4 regions of the Limnohabitans sp. TEGF005 genome follow, and region 3 is predicted to be linked to each of the others. Evidence: predicted binding sites of a transcription regulator. Region 3 holds the regulator's gene; each other region holds the start of a gene.
The links. The regulator sigma-54, encoded in region 3, starts transcription at its own class of promoters, with help from an activator protein. The targets are predictions, from matches to a motif close to TGGCANGNAANCTGCTTT.
Positions count from the first base shown of each region.

Region 1 (4,164 bases), 1.1 Mb from region 3:
TCCTTGACCGCTTTGATCGGCAGTTGCACGCCGTTGTTGCCGGCCTTGCGCAGCAGTTCGTAGGTGGCCAGGTAGCCGGTGTCACCACCCTGGCTGTCAATGGGTTCCACGCCGGGACGTCCGGCTCGGCGGAAGCCGTCGTTGAAAGCGTCTTCTTCGGTCTTCCAATTGAAACCGTCGAAGCGCTTGACCATGTCCGCCTTGCCTTCCTTCTGATACATCGCCTTCAAGGTGTTGGCGATGTCGGCAGCAATCAGGCAGTCGGGTTTGGCCGAGCCGGGCGGATCCATGAACTTCTCGGACAGGCGCAGGCGGCGCTCGCCGTTCATGGAGGTCAGGTTCATCTCTCCCGGGTGGGTGGCCGGGAACAGCAGGTGTGCGTCGTCGGCGAGCTGAGTGGGGTAGAGGTTCATGGCCGCCACGAACATGCCGCCCTGATACTTGCAGGCGTTGTAGATCACGTCCACCAGCTGTTCGGTGCTGGCACCGCGGGCGCGGGCGATGGCCTCGTCCACGATTTTGGCGCGCTTGCTCAGCACCATGCGGTGCTGCTCGGCGTTGACCGTGGTCTGGTAGGGGTTGGTGCCCCACAGTGTGTACATCAGGCCTTTGCCGGCGATGACTTCCTGGTCGATGTAGATCTTGCTGTTGCCGGGGTAGGGCGGACGGGTGTAGCCCTCCTGGTGGCCACCGAGGCGGCACACTCCGGTGCCACGGCGGCCGACGTTTTCGGTCGCCAGCACCAGGCTCACCAGGGCGCTCTGGATCACGTAGTTGTCGTTGCCCCAGATGATGCCCTTCTCATAAGGGTGGAAGGTGCGCGGGCGATGGCCGCTGGCTTTGGGCTTGTAGGCCCATTCGGCGGCTTGCTTGATCTGGGCCACGGTCAGGCCGGTGGCCTTGGCTCCGTCCTCCAGGCTCATGCGATTGGTCTTGACCGCGTCCTCAAACCCGCTGGTGTGTTTGGCGATGAAGTCCTTGGCGATCCAGCCTTGTTGCACGACGTAGGTGAAAAGGGTGTTGAAAAGCGCTGTGTCAGTACCGGGCTGGATATCCAGGTGGAGCACATTTTCTTTGCCGGCCACTTGTTCGCAGATGGCCACCGTGGCTGAGCGGCGCGGGTCCACGATGATGATCTTGGCCGCAGCTGCCGTTTCGCCCGGGAACCACTTTTTCTTCTTGTCCACCGTGGAGCCCGACAGGTTGGCAACCCAGTGGTTCAGGAAGTAGTTGGTCTGCGTTTCGTAAGGGTTGGCACCGGTAACCAGTATGCAGTCCGCAAGTTGGGCGTCTTCGTAGCTGTTGTTCAGCTCGCCCACGCCCATGTCGCGCGTGGCGTGGCACTCGGAGTTGTAGGATGGACGGTTGTGGATACGCACCATCGGGGTTTTTAATGCGCTGAACATCAGCTTGCCGGTGCCCCAGGTGTTTTCGAATCCGCCGCCAGCGCCACCGTGGTCGAAGCAGTCGTAAAACAGGCCATCCGGGCCGTCATTGTCCAGGATCTTTTTGGTCAGGCCTGCATAGATCGCCAGGGCTTGCTCCCAGCTGGTATCAAGCCACTGATCGCCTCGCTTGATGCGTGGGTGCTTCAGCCGCTCGCGGCCGATGCCGTCGTGCGTGTACATGTAGCTGGCCATCTTGCCGCCGCGCGTGCTGGAGAGGCCGCTGTTCACGACACATTCCTTGTCGGGAACGATCATGATGTTCCACTTCTTGCCGCCCTTGTCGGTGATGGTGTTGGTCATCGCCCGTGTCAGGGTGGTGGCAAACGGCGGCAGCTGGGTGCGGAAGTCCAGGCCCAGTGCGTTCTGGTTCGGGGCGCGGCCGCCTTCGGTGTTGTGGTCCCACTTGTAAGCGTGGTAGCCACATCCGACGATGCAGAAGTGGCAGGTCATGTTGGTCTTCTGCGCGTCCTTCGGAGGCAGCGCAATTCGGTCGTTAATCTGAGTGGTCATGCTGGTCTCCTTAGAGGATGTTGGACTGGCGGCCGTAGATCAGACCGTCAACACCGACGGCGTGAACGCTGTCTGTCTTGGCGTCATACTCCAGCAAGATGCGCGGCAGGTCCTCGGTTGCTTGGCCGGTTACCATTTGCCCGCCATTCTCAGGGTCAAAAATCGAGAAGTGGCAACCGCACTTGAAGGTCTTGGTGCCGGGCTCATAGCCAACCGGGCAGCCCATGTGAGTGCAGTAGGAACTGTAGGCCACGATATCGCTGTTGGGGCCAACACCACCGGGCACGGGCGAACCCATACGGATCGCCAGGCAAGGGGAGCTGTCATCGGGATAAGCAAAGCTCACCGCTTGGTTTAGCGGCATGCCCTTTGCTGCGCCAACGGGTTTCTTTGGATAAGGTAGGGTCGTGCCATTGGCGCTGGCTGGGGCGGCAGCGTTTGCGTTGCGGATGGGAATGACCACCGATCCAGCAGCGGCTGCGGCGGCACCGCCAGACTTCAGAAAGAAGCGGCGGCCCATTTTGACGTCGTCCATATTGTCTCCTGGGTTTTAACAAAGGTGATTCATCAAAGCAATAGCTATGCCATTCAACGACCCCTTTAAAAACAGTGACTTGCGTACTCAGGGTTTGTTCTGTGGGAGATTTTCGTAACTTCTGAAAAAATGAAGGTTACGAAAACGTAACGTGAAACGCCCATTGATATGCTTTTTAATAGAAGAAGTAGCCTTGCCGCAGGCCTAGGTGTAGCTGCGGCAGCTGGGTCATTGTCGAGCTGGGGCGCCCAGCGGTTACGCATCGGACTGACCCCGGTCATCCTGGCCGATCAAGTGGCTTTTCTTTCGCGATGGGGACGCTACCTGAGTAACCGGGTCGGTATCGAAGTCGATTTCGTGGCTCGCGAGTCTTATCAAGGCATCCTGGATCAACTTTTTTCGGGGTATATCGACGCGGCCTGGGTCTGTGGTTATCCCTTTGTGCGTTTTGAGGCCAAGTTGTCCCTGCTTGCAGTGCCGCTGTATCAGGGGCAACCGTTTTATCAAGCCTACCTCATTCGGTCAAAGACACCCAACACGCAAGTGCAGGGTTGGGTCGATCTCAAGGGGCGCGTATTGGCTTATTCTGACCCCTTGTCCAACTCTGGCTGGCTGGTGGCTCAGGCGCAGCTTGCCAGGTTTGGTATCACCTCGCGCGATCTCAAGCGTGGCTTTTTCACCCATGGCCATCAGAATGTGGCGGAGGCTGTAGCGGCCCGTCTGGCCCACGCTGGCTCTATAGATGGCTACGTATGGGAGACGATGCGGGTCCAGAACATGCCCTCCGTCGCCAAGACCGAGGTGATCTGGAAATCGGAGCCTTTTGGGTTTCCTCCGCTGGTGGTTCGCAAGGGACAAGCGCGAGCACAGATGGACTCTTTGCGTTTGGCTTTGCTGGGCATGAATAACGACGAGGTAGGTCGTGATCTTTTGGCGTCTCTGAATCTGACCGGTTTCGTGGCTGGCCAAGCCAGCCTATTCGACAGCATCCGCCAGCAGGCCCAACGAGTGCCAAGCAGCGGTGTGGGGAATTGATGCTCCGTCGGTTGCCATATCGTGTACAGATTCCACTTGGCTTGTCTTTGGCCGTGTTGCTCGCGGCAGTCCTGGTCACAGCCGTTACTGCACAAGTTCAAGCGCAAAACGGGCGTCGAGAGACACTGTCGCTTCTGTACCGCGCGGTGGTGCTGGTAAGCGCTCAGGTGCGCCCGCTTCTGGCTGCCGATGACACATGGCGCGTGTTCTCGTTGTTACGTGACACTGCCCAGCTTATCCCTGGTGCAGACGCCGACAAGGCACGGCTGGCCATTCTTAGCCCAGACGGAACTGTGTTCGCTGCCTCGGATCCTGTGAAGCTGGAGACCGGTCGGCAAGTACTTGGTAAAGCCTGGGACAAGCAACTGCTACTCCCTGCGATAGAGGTAAACCAACGCAAGCAACTCACGTTGTCTGATGGTTCCGTCGTAATCATCGACCCCGTCCAAAGCGTAGACGGAGAGACTTTAGGTTTCGTATTCACCGAGGTAGAGGCCGCTGCGTTTGCACCGGATTGGGCGTCGCTGTTGCGCACTGCGTTGATCGGAATTTTGTTGGCCGTCACACTTCTTGTACCCATCGGTTGGTGGGTGGGCAAGCGGATGACCCGTCCCGTGGGCAGGTTGGTGGCCGTGA
Region 1 covers NZ_AP029226.1:1,321,672-1,325,835, forward strand. The annotation lists gene ACZ5RG_RS06325 (arsenate reductase (azurin) large subunit) at 1-1,958, opposite strand, end outside; gene ACZ5RG_RS06330 (arsenate reductase (azurin) small subunit) at 1,969-2,493, opposite strand; gene ACZ5RG_RS06335 (PhnD/SsuA/transferrin family substrate-binding protein) at 2,662-3,528, shown strand; gene ACZ5RG_RS06340 (sensor histidine kinase) at 3,570-4,164, shown strand, end outside.
Region 1: the regulator sigma-54 is predicted to act here: its motif matches at 2,528-2,545, upstream of ACZ5RG_RS06330 (arsenate reductase (azurin) small subunit).

Region 2 (4,164 bases), 570 kb from region 3:
TTGGCAAGAGCGACTGCACCATCGCGAAATTCCGCAGTCCATCGCAACAAGAGCGTCGCGGCCACAACCCTCTGCATTTCAAAGCCCACACCATGACCACACTCCGACTGATTTCCTCCATGGCCACAAAACCGCTGCTGGCCGATCTGGTGGCGCTGTACAAGGCACAAATGCCTGATGTGCAGGTGCTCGTTGAGTCGGTGGGGGGGGTGGACGCGGCCAAGCGCGTACAAGCGGGCGAAGCCTTTGACGGTGTGGTGTTGGCCAGCGACGCCATCGACAAGCTGATCGCCAGCGGCCATGTGCTGGTGGGCAGCCGTGCCGACCTGGTGCGCTCGGGCGTGGCGGTGGCCGTGCCGGCGGGGCAGCCCGTGCCCGACATCTCGACCGAGGCCGCGCTCAAGGCCGCCGTGTTGGCCGCGCCCACGCTGGGCTATTCGACAGGTCCCAGCGGCGTGCAACTGGCCAAACAGTTTGAGGCCTGGGGCATCGCCGAAACCATCGCGCCCCGCACGGTGCAAGCCAAACCCGGCGTGCCGGTAGGCTCACTGGTGGCCCAAGGTCAAGTGGCGCTGGGCTTTCAACAGCTGAGTGAAATGCTGGGCGTGCCAGGCATCACCATCGTGGGCGGCCTGCCCCCAGCGGTGGAGATCATCACCACGTTTTCTGGCAGCGTGGCCAACACCTGCGCCCAACAAGACGCCATGCGTGCGCTGCTGGCCTTCTGGCAGTCGGCCGCGTGCGATGCGCTCAAACGCCAGCACGGCATGGCCCCGGCCTGAAATTGGGAGCTCCGGCGCGCTTCTTGCATGACACCAACATGCAAGAAGCCTTGAGAATCGTCGTCATCATCTCCGACCCCGCCCTGGTGGCCGAGGGCGATGAGCAGGCGCAAGCCACTGAGGAGCGCTCGCGGTTGTTGCGCATTGGCCTGCTCGAAGCGGGCTACAACCTGGTGGCCACCCTGCCCGCCGATGTGTTTCTGACCGAGCGCCTGGCCCAGCTGCAGGCCGACATGGTCATCGTGGACGCCGAGAGTGATGCCCGCGATGCGCTGGAGCATGTGGTCATGGCCACACGCGACGAGCGCCGCCCCATCGTGATGTTCACCAATGACAGCGACACGCGGCCAATGAACGAGGCCGTGGCCGCAGGTGTGACGGCCTACATCGTGGCGGGTCTGGCCCCTGAGCGCATCCACCCCATCCTGACGGTGGCGATGGCCCGCTTCAAACACGAGCAGGCCCTGCTGGCCGAGCTGGACAACGCCCGTGGCGAATTGCAAGACCGCAAACTGATCGACCGCGCCAAGGGCCTGTTGATGCAGCGCCAAGGCCTGAGCGAACAAGAAGCCTACGCTCGCCTGCGCAAAGCGGCCATGAACAAAGGCATGAAACTGGCTGACATGGCGCAGCAGATGGTTGAAATGGCTGAATTGCTGGGCTGAACGCCTTGGCGCACCACACAGGTGCGCGCCATCGCACCCCAAAGGTGCCCCAACCCCCAAATCAGGGGATTTCAGGGCAGTCAACCGAGGAAAACCCTGGCACGTGGCTTGCAATACCAGAAGCAAGACCAAAGAAGGTCAACCGTGAGATCACCCAATGGCGGGTGAACCCACACCGGACAAAGGCGTCCCCATGCTTTCGCGCCCTGCACTGCAGGCGTGAGTGACATGAGGACGCCTTTTTTGTTTTGTAAAACCGCACCAGGAGTTTCGCCATGACCGACCTTCTCAAAAACAGCTTGACCCGCCGCAACGTGTTGCAGGCCGCCGCCGTGGGCGCAGCAGGCATCTCGCCCGCGCTGCGCTCTGTGGTGTACGCCGCAGGCTCGGATGCCCCCGAGAAAAAAGAAGTCAAGATCGGCTTTATCCCCCTGACCGACTGCGCCAGCGTCGTCATGGCCTCGGTGCTGGGCCTGGACGTCAAGCACGGCGTGAAGTTCGTGCTGAGCAAAGAAGCCAGTTGGGCCGGCGTGCGCGACAAGCTGGTCAACGGCGAACTGGACTTTGCCCATGTGCTCTATGGTCTGGTCTATGGGGTGCACTTGGGGCTGTCTGGCCCCAAGAAGGACATGGCTGTGCTGATGACGCTCAACCACAACGGACAGGCCATCACGCTGTCCAAAAAGCTGGCCGACAAAGGCGCGGTGGACGGCGCAGGCCTGGCCAAGCTGATGCAAAGCGACAAGCGTGAATACACCTTTGCCCAGACCTTCCCGACTGGCACGCATGCCATGTGGCTCTACTACTGGCTAGCGTCTTATGGCATCAACCCGATGAAAGACGCCAAAGTCATCACCGTACCGCCGCCGCAGATGGTGGCCAATATGCGCGTGGGCAACATGGACGGTTTTTGCGTGGGCGAGCCCTGGAACCACCGCGCCATCATGGACGGCATCGGCGTGACAGCCACCACCACCCAGGACATCTGGAAGGACCACCCTGAGAAAGTGCTGGGCACCACCGCCGACTTCGTCAAGAAATACCCCAACACCGCCCGTGCCGTGACGGCCGCCATCATTGAAGCGGGTCAGTGGATCGACGCCAGCTTGCAAAACAAACTCAAGATGGCTGAGACCGTGGCTGACAAATCGTACGTGAACACGGGGGTGGACGCGATCAACCAGCGCATCTTGGGCCGTTACCAAAACGGCATGGGCAAGACCTGGGATGACGCCAACCACATGAAGTTCTACAACGATGGCGCAGTGACCTTCCCCTACCTGTCTGACGGCATGTGGTTCATGACCCAGCACAAACGCTGGGGCTTGCTCAAGGACCACCCCGATTACCTGGGTGTGACCAAACAGATCAACCAGATCGCGATCTACAAACAAGCCGCCACTGCGGCCAAGGCCCCGGTGCCCAAGAGTGAAATGCGCAGCCACAAGCTGATCGACGGCGTGGTCTGGGATGGCAAAGACCCCAAGAAATACGCCGACGGTTTCAAAATCAAAGCGTGAAGGAGAACACCATGGTCAGCGCCGTTTTCCATTCACCCACCGGGGGCAAAACCGGGTCAGCACCGGTCGCGCCTCTCACCACCCAACAAGCAGCGAATGCTGCCGCCACCGCCGCAGCCGCCTCGCAAGTGCAACGTGCACGCCAGTGGCACAACTTCTGGATGGCGGTCTTGCCGCCGCTGATGGGCTTCGGCCTCTTGATCGGTTTGTGGGCCCTGGTGTCTATCACGACCAAGGGCAGCATTCCCAGCCCTTACGAAACTGGTGTGCAGGCGATTGACATCTTCAGCGACCCGTTCTACCGCAAAGGCCCCAACGACCAAGGCGTGGGCTGGAACGTGCTGATGTCGCTCGAGCGCGTGGCCGTGGGTTTTGGCCTGGCGGCGTTGGTGGGCATCCCTGCTGGGTTTGTCATCGGGCGATTTACCTTTCTGTCGCGCATGTTCAACCCGCTCATCAGTCTGCTGCGCCCGGTGTCGCCGTTGGCTTGGTTGCCGATCGGTTTGTTGGTGTTCAAGGGCGCCAACCCGGCCGCCATCTGGACCATCTTCATCTGCTCCATCTGGCCCATGATCATCAACACCGCCGTCGGTGTTCAGCGCGTGCCGCAGGACTACCTGAACGTGGCACGGGTGCTCAACCTGTCGGAATGGAAGATCGCCACCACCATCCTCTTCCCCGCGGTATTGCCTTACATGCTGACCGGCGTGCGTCTGGCCGTGGGCACCGCATGGCTCGTGATCGTGGCCGCCGAAATGCTCACAGGCGGTGTCGGCATCGGCTTTTGGGTGTGGGACGAATGGAACAACCTGAACGTCAAGAACATCATCATCGCGATTTTTGTGATCGGCGGCGTGGGTCTGATTCTCGAATTCGCCCTGATCCGAATCGCCACCGCCTTCACCTTTGAGGATGTCAAATCATGAACAACGACAGCAAGTACATCCAGATCCAGAGTGTCGAGCAGACCTTCAAAACCAACAAAGGGTTGTTCCCGGCGCTGCGTGACATCCACCTGGACATCGCCAAGGGCGAGTTCGTGGCCCTGATCGGTCATTCGGGTTGCGGCAAGTCCACCCTGCTCAACCTGATCGCCGGCTTGACCACCCCCACAGCCGGTGTGCTGCTGTGCGCCAACCGCGAGATCGCGGGCCCCGGCCCCGAGCGTGCGGTGGTGTTCCAAAACCATTCGCTGCT
Region 2 covers NZ_AP029226.1:770,423-774,586, reverse strand. The annotation lists gene ACZ5RG_RS03670 (substrate-binding domain-containing protein) at 93-782, shown strand; gene ACZ5RG_RS03665 (ANTAR domain-containing response regulator) at 821-1,447, shown strand; gene ACZ5RG_RS03660 (CmpA/NrtA family ABC transporter substrate-binding protein) at 1,723-2,967, shown strand; gene ntrB (nitrate ABC transporter permease) at 2,979-3,893, shown strand; gene ACZ5RG_RS03650 (ABC transporter ATP-binding protein) at 3,890-4,164, shown strand, end outside.
Region 2: the regulator sigma-54 is predicted to act here: its motif matches at 1,545-1,562, upstream of ACZ5RG_RS03660 (CmpA/NrtA family ABC transporter substrate-binding protein).

Region 3 (4,164 bases):
CACCCACAGGTCGAGCAGGATGTTGGTGTCCAGCACGCGGCGTGCCGGGGTTTGAACCCCATCTGCGCCCGGACCTTCACTCAGAATTGCGCCCACCTCAAGGTTCACCTCAACGCCCCGCTCCCAACTCATGGTGCAGACGTTCCCGATGTGTCGGGGCCTGAGGTGACTGTTGGGTTGTTGCTGCTGTCGCTTGGCGTGCGCTTCAAGCTGCCTTTGATCATGTCAAAGCGGAACAAGCGGCATTCGATGGGGCCGTTCCACATGGGCACGCGGCGCGATTCTTTCAGGCGCATTTTGCTGGGCAGCTTCAGGTCGGGTGTGAGCATCCAAGCGCTCCAGCCGCTGTAGTTTTTCTTCCAGTGGCTGGCCAGTTGGGCAAAGAAGTCGACGCTGTCGTCGCCATCATTGGTTTGCGCGGTTTCGCGGTGGTGGCTTTGGTCGGCTGCGCGGGTACTTGAACGCGCATCGGCCAAGGCACCGGGCTGGAAGCTGTCACGCCCACGACCGGCGACACCGGCAGCGGCAATGCGCTCGCCATAGGGCGGGTTGAGCAGCATGACGCCGGGGGTCTCGCTGGGCGGCATGCGTTGCAGGGCATCGCCGCCTCGGAACTCGATCACGCCCGACACGCCTGCGCGTTCGGCGTTGCGCTCGGCAAAGTCGACCATTCGGAAAGCCACATCGCTGCCAAAAATGGGCGCGGTGGGTTCGTGCTCGTGGTCGCGGGCTTCTTCGATCAAGCCTTGCCAGACATGGTTTTGGAAAGGCAACAGCTTTTCAAAGCCAAAGCGGCGTTGCAAGCCAGGGGCGATGCCACAGGCGATTTGCGCCGCCTCAATCGGGATGGTGCCGCTGCCGCAGCAGGGGTCGTACAAAGGCACTGTCGCATCCCAGCCGCTGGCCGCGATCATGGCGGCCGCCAAGGTTTCCTTCAGGGGCGCGTCGCCCTTGTCGGTGCGCCAGCCGCGCTTGAACAGCGGTTCGCCCGAGGTGTCGATGTAGAGCGTGAGGGTTTCGGGTGTGACGTGGGCATAAATGCGCACATCGGGCCAGGTGGTGTCCACGTTCGGGCGCTCGCCGCGCTTGGCGCGAAAGCGGTCGGCCACCGCGTCTTTGATTTTGAGGGCGGCAAAGTTCAGGCTGGTCAGCGGGCTGTGCTGCGCCGTGATGTCGATCTTGAACGTCTGCTTGGGCGTGAACCAAATTTCCCAGGCCACTTCGCTGGCGGCTTGGTACAGGTCGTTTTCGTTGCGGTAGTCGGTGACGGACAGCTGCACCAGCACGCGCTGGGTCAAGCGGCTGTGCAGGTTGATGCGCATCGCGTCGCGCCAAGAGGCGCGGGCCATCACGCCGCCGCGTCCGGTCATCAGGTCGTTGCCGGTCAGGCCCGTGATGGCGTGCACCTCGTCGGCCAAAAAGCCCTCGACGCCAGCGGCGCAAGGCATGAACAGGTTCAATGAATTCACTCGAATACTCTCAAAGGGTTTTGCGCAGGTTCGCAGGCGCGATCTTCAGGGCTTCGCGGTATTTGGCCACCGTGCGGCGTGCGCAGTCGATGCCTTGCTCTTTCAGCATTTCTGAAATTTGGTTGTCCGACAGGGGTTTGGCGGGTTTTTCAGCCGCCACAAACTGCTTGATCAGTGCCCGCACGGCGGTGCTCGATGCGGCGCTGCCACTGTCGGTGCCCAAGCCCGAGCCAAAGAAATACTTCAGCTCAAACGTGCCTTGCGGCGTGGACATGTATTTGGCCGTGGTCACGCGGCTGATGGTGGACTCGTGCATGCCCAGCTCGTCGGCGATCTCGCGCAGCACCAGCGGGCGCATGGCCAGCTCGCCGTGGGTGAGGAAGTTTTTTTGCCGCTCCACGATGGCGGTGGATACGCGCAAGATGGTGTCAAAACGCTGCTGGATGTTTTTGATGAACCAGCGCGCTTCTTGCAGGCGCTGCTGCAAACCGGCATGCGATGAACCCTTGCTGCCGCGCAAGGCGTTGGCATAAATGTCGTGCACGCGCAGCTTGGGCATCACGTCGGGGTTGAGCTGGATGCGGAATTTGGGCGTGGCCGTTTTACTGGTGTTCACCACCAGCACGTCGGGGATGATGATGTTTTGTTCGGCCTGCGCAAACGGGCGGCCGGGTTTGGGCTCCAGCCGGGCAATGAACGGGATAGCGGCTTTGACCACGGCCTCGTCCAGACCGCAGGCCACAGCCAGGCGTTTGAAGTCGCGTTTGGCCAGCATTTCCATGGGTTGAGCGCAGACGGCCAGAGCGGCTTGGGCGACCTCGTCGTCTGGCGCGTCCTTGAGCCATGCCTTGATCTGGATGCGCATGCACTCGGCCAGATCGCGTGCGCCCACACCCACGGGCTCGAGCGATTGCAGCAAACCCAGCGCCACGGTGAAGCGGTGCACCAGCTCGTCCAGTTGTTCAAAATCGTCGCTGCCAGCCAAGCTGGCGGCCAATTCAGGCAGGGTGTCGGTCAGGTAGCCGTCGTCGTTGAGCGACTCGATCAAAAAGCGCAGGGCAGCACGGTCGATCTCGGACAAGCGCAGCGACAAGGCCTGGCGGTGCAAAAAGTCGGTGAGCGAGCCGCTGCTGCGGGCCAGGTCGATGGCGTCAGCGGTTTCTTCGCCATTGTTCTGGCGCGGTCCGGCATCGCCACCCCATTCGCTGTCGTCAGGGCGCATGTCCACGCTGCCGTCGCCGTCCCAGCTTTCGGCCACATCGGTCACGGCTTCGTCGCTGTTTTCGCTGGCGCTGTCGTCGCTGCTGCTGGATGTGCTGGCGCTTTCGCTCACCCGATCGCCCAGGCTGACGTGGGTGTCGGTTTGGTCCAGGCCAAAGGCCTCGGAGGCCGCTTCTTCTTCGCTGCGCTCAAGAAATGGGTTTTCGTCCAGCATCTGGTCGACCTCTTGCGACAGCTCCAGCGTGGACAGTTGCAGCAGGCGGATCGATTGTTGCAACTGGGGCGTGAGCGCCAGGTGCTGGGACATGCGCAGCGACAGACCGGGTTTCATGGCTGTGCTTTCATGGCGTGGACCTTGGATTTGTTCATCACATCCGGAAGTGTTCGCCCAGGTACACCCGTCGCACCTCGGCGTTGGACACGATTTCGTCGGGGGTGCCTGCAGCCAGCACGCGGCCTTCGCTGATGATGTAGGCGTGGTCGCAAATGCCCAAGGTCTCGCGCACGTTGTGGTCGGTGATCAGCACGCCAATGCCGCGCTGCTTGAGGAAGGCAATGATGCGCTGGATCTCGATCACGGCGATCGGGTCAATGCCAGCAAAAGGCTCGTCCAGCAAGATAAAACGCGGGTTGGTGGCCAAGGCGCGGGCAATCTCTACGCGGCGGCGTTCACCCCCTGACAGCGCGACCGCAGGGGAATCGCGCAGGTGGTCGACGCGCAGGTCGGCCAGCAACTCGCTCAGGCGTTGTTCAATGTCAGCCGATGAGAGTGCATGACCCTGGGCGTCGGTTTGCAGCTCCAGAATGGCGCGCACGTTGTCTGCCACCGACAGTTTGCGAAAAATCGAGGCCTCTTGCGGCAGATACGACAGGCCCATGCGCGAGCGCTTGTGAATGGGCATGCGCGTGACGTCTTGCCCATCAATCATGATCTGGCCGCCATCACCACGCACCAAGCCCACGATCATGTAAAAAGAGGTGGTTTTGCCTGCGCCGTTGGGGCCGAGCAAGCCCACCACTTCGCCCTTGTCTACTTGCACGGACACGTCGTGCACCACTTTGCGGCTGCCGTAGGCCTTTTTCAGGTGGTGCGCTTCCAGTCGGCTGGGCACGAGTGGCTCACTCATTGTTTTTTGCTTTCGCCTGTATTGGGGCTGATCCGCAGGGCAGGGATGGCCGTTTTCGGAGCGGGGGGCGTGGTCGCCGGGCTTGTTTTTCTGGGCGTCAGCACGGCGCGTACGCGTTGATCTCGCGGGTCCGTGGCTTGGGTGCCTTTGGGCAGACCGTCCACGGTCATGACTTCGGTGGTGTTGTTGAAAATGATTTTTTGACCATTGAGTTGGTCGGCCAGCTCGGTGCCGCGCAAAATTCGAACTTCTGCCCGCTGACTCAGTGTCACGACATCGGCCTGGCTGTCGTAGATGGCCATTTCGCCTTCACCTTCGGTGAATTCATCGACGCCTTCGCGTTTTTG
Region 3 covers NZ_AP029226.1:197,944-202,107, forward strand. The annotation lists gene ACZ5RG_RS00885 (PIN domain-containing protein) at 1-36, opposite strand, end outside; gene ACZ5RG_RS00890 (THUMP domain-containing class I SAM-dependent RNA methyltransferase) at 129-1,469, opposite strand; gene ACZ5RG_RS00895 (RNA polymerase factor sigma-54) at 1,480-3,021, opposite strand; gene lptB (LPS export ABC transporter ATP-binding protein) at 3,059-3,817, opposite strand; gene lptA (lipopolysaccharide transport periplasmic protein LptA) at 3,814-4,164, opposite strand, start outside.

Region 4 (4,164 bases), 440 kb from region 3:
GAGCCCCGAGTCAGTGCACCGCCAAAGCTGCCAAACATGGGCCGGTAATGCACCGGCTGCGGGGTGGGAATCGACGCGTTTGGGTCGCCCATGGCGGCCAGTGCGATGAAGCCGCCCTTCATGACGATGGCGGGTTTGACGCCAAAGAAGGCCGGCTTCCAGATCACCAGGTCGGCCCACTTGCCCACCTCGATGCTGCCCACTTCGTGGCTCATGCCGTGTGCGATGGCGGGGTTGATCGTGTACTTGGCGATGTAGCGTTTCACGCGGGCGTTGTCATGGCGATCTGTGTCGCCGGGCAAGCTGCCGCGCTGCTGCTTCATCTTGTGTGCGGTCTGCCAGGTGCGGATGATGACCTCGCCCACCCGGCCCATGGCCTGGCTGTCGCTGCTCATCATGCTGATGGCCCCCAAATCGTGCAGGATGTCTTCGGCTGCAATCGTTTCCTTGCGGATGCGGCTTTCGGCAAAGGCCAGGTCTTCGGCGATGGCCGGGTCCAGGTGGTGGCAAACCATCAGCATGTCCACATGCTCGTCCAGGGTGTTGATGGTGTATGGCCGTGTGGGGTTGGTAGAAGAGGGCAGCACATTGGCTTCGCCCACCACTTTCAAAATGTCGGGTGCGTGCCCGCCGCCCGCACCTTCGGTGTGAAAGGTGTGGATGGTGCGGCCCTTGAAGGCGGCCACCGTGTCTTCGACAAAGCCCGACTCGTTGAGCGTGTCGGTGTGGATGGCCACTTGCGTGTCGGTGGCTTCGGCCACGCTCAGGCAGTTGTCAATCGCTGCGGGCGTGGTGCCCCAGTCTTCGTGCAGCTTCAGGCCAATGGCGCCCGCATTGATTTGTTCGTGCAGCGCCGCAGGCAAAGTGGCATTGCCTTTGCCCAAAAAACCCAGGTTCATCGGAAAGGCGTCAGCCGCCTGCATCATGCGTTCGATGTTGAAAGGGCCGGGCGTGCAGGTGGTGGCAAAGGTGCCGGTGGCCGGGCCCGTGCCGCCGCCCAGCATGGTGGTCACGCCGCTGGCCAGCGCTTCGTCTATTTGCTGGGGCGCTATGAAGTGGATGTGGCTGTCGATGCCGCCTGCCGTCACGATCAGGCCTTCGCAGCTGATGATCTCGGTGCCAGGGCCAATGACGATGTCCACGCCCGGTTGGGTGTCTGGGTTGCCCGCCTTGCCAATGGCGGCGATGCGGTTGCCCTTGAGGCCAATATCGGCTTTGACGATGCCCCAATGGTCGACGATGAGCGCATTGGTCAGCACGCAATCCATCGCGCCCTCGGCATTGGTGCGTTGCGATTGCGACATGCCATCGCGGATCGTCTTGCCGCCACCAAATTTCACCTCTTCGCCGTAGCCACCTGCCAGCAAGGTGAAGTCTTTTTCGACCTCGATGAGCAAGGCCGTATCGGCCAGGCGAACCCGGTCGCCCTCGGTGGGGCCGAACATTTCGGCGTAAGCGCGTTTGTCGATGTGGGCCATGTCAGTTGCCTTTCGCATGCGTGGTGTCGAGTGCACCGTTGGTCAGGCCTCTGAAGCCGTACACCACGCGGTCACCGGCGTAGTCCACCAGCTCCACGGTGCGTTGTTGGCCCGGCTCAAAGCGCACGGCGGTGCCCGATGTGATGTTCAGGCGCATGCCTTGTGCGGCGGTGCGGTCGAATTTCAAGCCTGCATTGGTTTCGGCAAAGTGGTAGTGCGAGCCCACTTGAATCGGACGGTCGCTGGCGTTTTGCACCACCAGCGTGCAGGTGCGGCGGCCCACGTTCAGCGCATGCTGACCGGGGTCAATCAAAAGTTCTCCAGGCGTCATGTCGGGCTCACTTTTTGCCGAAGTAAAACGCCACCGCCACCAAGGCGGCAGCGACCACAAAACCGAGTGCATCGGTGGCGTGCCAATGGGTGCTGCCCAGGCCATGGCCCTCGTGAGCCCAAGCGGTGTTGCCCAGGTTGGACAGTGCGAGGCCAAGTGTCAAAGTGAATTTTTTCATGTGTGATTCCTGGGGTTCAAACAATGGGTTGGTGCACGGTCACCAATTTGGTGCCGTCTGGAAAAGTGGCTTCGACTTGGATGTCGGGGATCATTTCGGCGATGCCGTCCATCACGTCTGCCCGCGTCAAAACGCTACGGCCTTCGCTCATGAGTTGCGCCACAGTCTTGCCGTCCCGTGCGCCTTCCATGACGGCGGCACTGATCAGCGCAATGGCTTCGGGGTAGTTCAGTTTGAGGCCGCGTGCTTTGCGGCGCTCGGCCAAAAGGCCTGCTGTGAAGATCAGCAGCTTGTCTTTTTCGCGAGGGGTGAGTTCCATTTTGGTGCGCTCTGGTTGAATTGGTGCATTGGATGATTTCAATGTAGCAAAGAGCGTGCCCCTTTATAGGGAGCCACTCAATTCCTAGGGAAACGGCAGTCCTGTTGGCGGGCGTCAGGGCATTTGCGTGGGTTGGCACGGTGATTGCAAGAGCAGGTTCAGCGTTGCAAGTCTCCGCGTGTTTGAAAACCTACTTTCCTGATTGGAGTGATCTCATGATGAACCGTCGTGGCAATCTCAAAGCCCTCGCAACTGCCGCAGCCTTGGTGGCGGGCAGTTTGACTTTCTCGGTCCAGGCACTGGCCGCTGACACCATCAAGGTGGGCGTGTTGCACAGCTTGTCGGGCACCATGGCCATTTCTGAAACCGTGTTGAAAGACACCGTGCTCATGGCCATCGACGAGATCAACGCCAAGGGCGGTGTGCTCGGCAAAAAGCTTGAGCCTGTGATTGTTGACCCCGCTTCCAACTGGCCTTTGTTTGCTGAAAAAACCAAGCAGTTGCTCGGTCAAGACAAGGTCTCGGTGATCTTCGGCTGCTGGACTTCGGTGTCGCGCAAGTCGGTGCTGCCGGTGGTGGAAGAAATGAACGGCTTGCTGTTTTACCCCGTGCAGTACGAAGGTGAAGAGCTGTCGAAAAACGTGTTCTACACCGGTGCTGCGCCCAACCAGCAAGCCATTCCTGCAGTCGACTACCTGATGAGCAAAGAAGGCGGCGCAGCCAAGCGCTGGGTCTTGCTGGGCACCGACTATGTGTACCCCCGCACCACCAACAAAATCTTGCGCGCGTACCTCAAGTCCAAAGGCGTGGCTGACAAAGACATCGACGAAAAATACACCCCGTTTGGCCACAGCGATTACCAAACCATCGTGGCCGATGTGAAGAAATTCTCAGCCGGTGGCAAGACCGCCGTGGTCTCCACCATCAACGGTGACTCCAACGTGCCTTTCTACAAAGAGCTGGGCAATGCGGGCCTGAAAGCCAAAGACGTGCCGGTGGTCGCTTTCTCGGTGGGTGAAGAAGAGCTGCGCGGCGTGGACACCAAGCCTTTGGTCGGTCACCTGGCGGCATGGAACTATTTCATGTCCATCAAGAACCCGGCCAACGACGAGTTCACCAAAAAGTGGGCGGCTTATGCCAAGGCCAAAAACATCGCCGGTCACAAAGACAAGCCATTGACGAACGACCCGATGGAGGCGACTTACATCGGCATCAACATGTGGAAGCAAGCGGTTGAAAAAGCCAAGTCGACTGACACCGACAAAGTGATCGCAGCCATGGCGGGTCAGACCTTCAAAGCGCCCAGCGGCATCACCAGCAAGATGGACGAGAAAAACCACCACCTGCACAAGTCGGTGTTCATCGGCGAGATCAAGGCCGACGGTCAGTTCAACGTGGTGTGGAAGACACCTGGCCCGGTCAAAGCCAAGCCATGGAGCCCTTACATCCCCGGCAACGACGTCAAGCCTGACGAACCTGCCAAGAAGTGATGGGTTTGAAGGTCATTCCCGCGCAGGCGGGAATCCATGACAGTCAACGAGATGGATCCCCGCATTCGCGGGGATGACACGACACTTGTCATTCATGAGTTTGATGAACAAACTGTCATTCCCGCGCACGCGGGAATCCATTTCATGCCCAAGATTGCCTTGGCGAGCAGCTGCTGAACATGAGATGAGAAAAATGAAAAGATGGATTGTGAAAGGCGCGTTGATCGCCAGCGCGGTGTGGGGCCTGTCGGCCGCGCAAGCCCTGACGATGGACGAAGCCCTTGCCATGGCGACCGGAGAGAGCGATGCCCGCGTAGAAGCTTTGGCACAAGCGGTGGCGCAAGGCGATGACAAAACCGCCGCGTATT
Region 4 covers NZ_AP029226.1:635,633-639,796, forward strand. The annotation lists gene ureC (urease subunit alpha) at 1-1,478, opposite strand, end outside; gene ACZ5RG_RS03050 (urease subunit beta) at 1,480-1,809, opposite strand; gene ACZ5RG_RS03055 (hypothetical protein) at 1,817-1,987, opposite strand; gene ureA (urease subunit gamma) at 2,004-2,306, opposite strand; gene urtA (urea ABC transporter substrate-binding protein) at 2,525-3,796, shown strand; gene urtB (urea ABC transporter permease subunit UrtB) at 3,990-4,164, shown strand, end outside.
Region 4: the regulator sigma-54 is predicted to act here: its motif matches at 2,440-2,457, upstream of urtA (urea ABC transporter substrate-binding protein).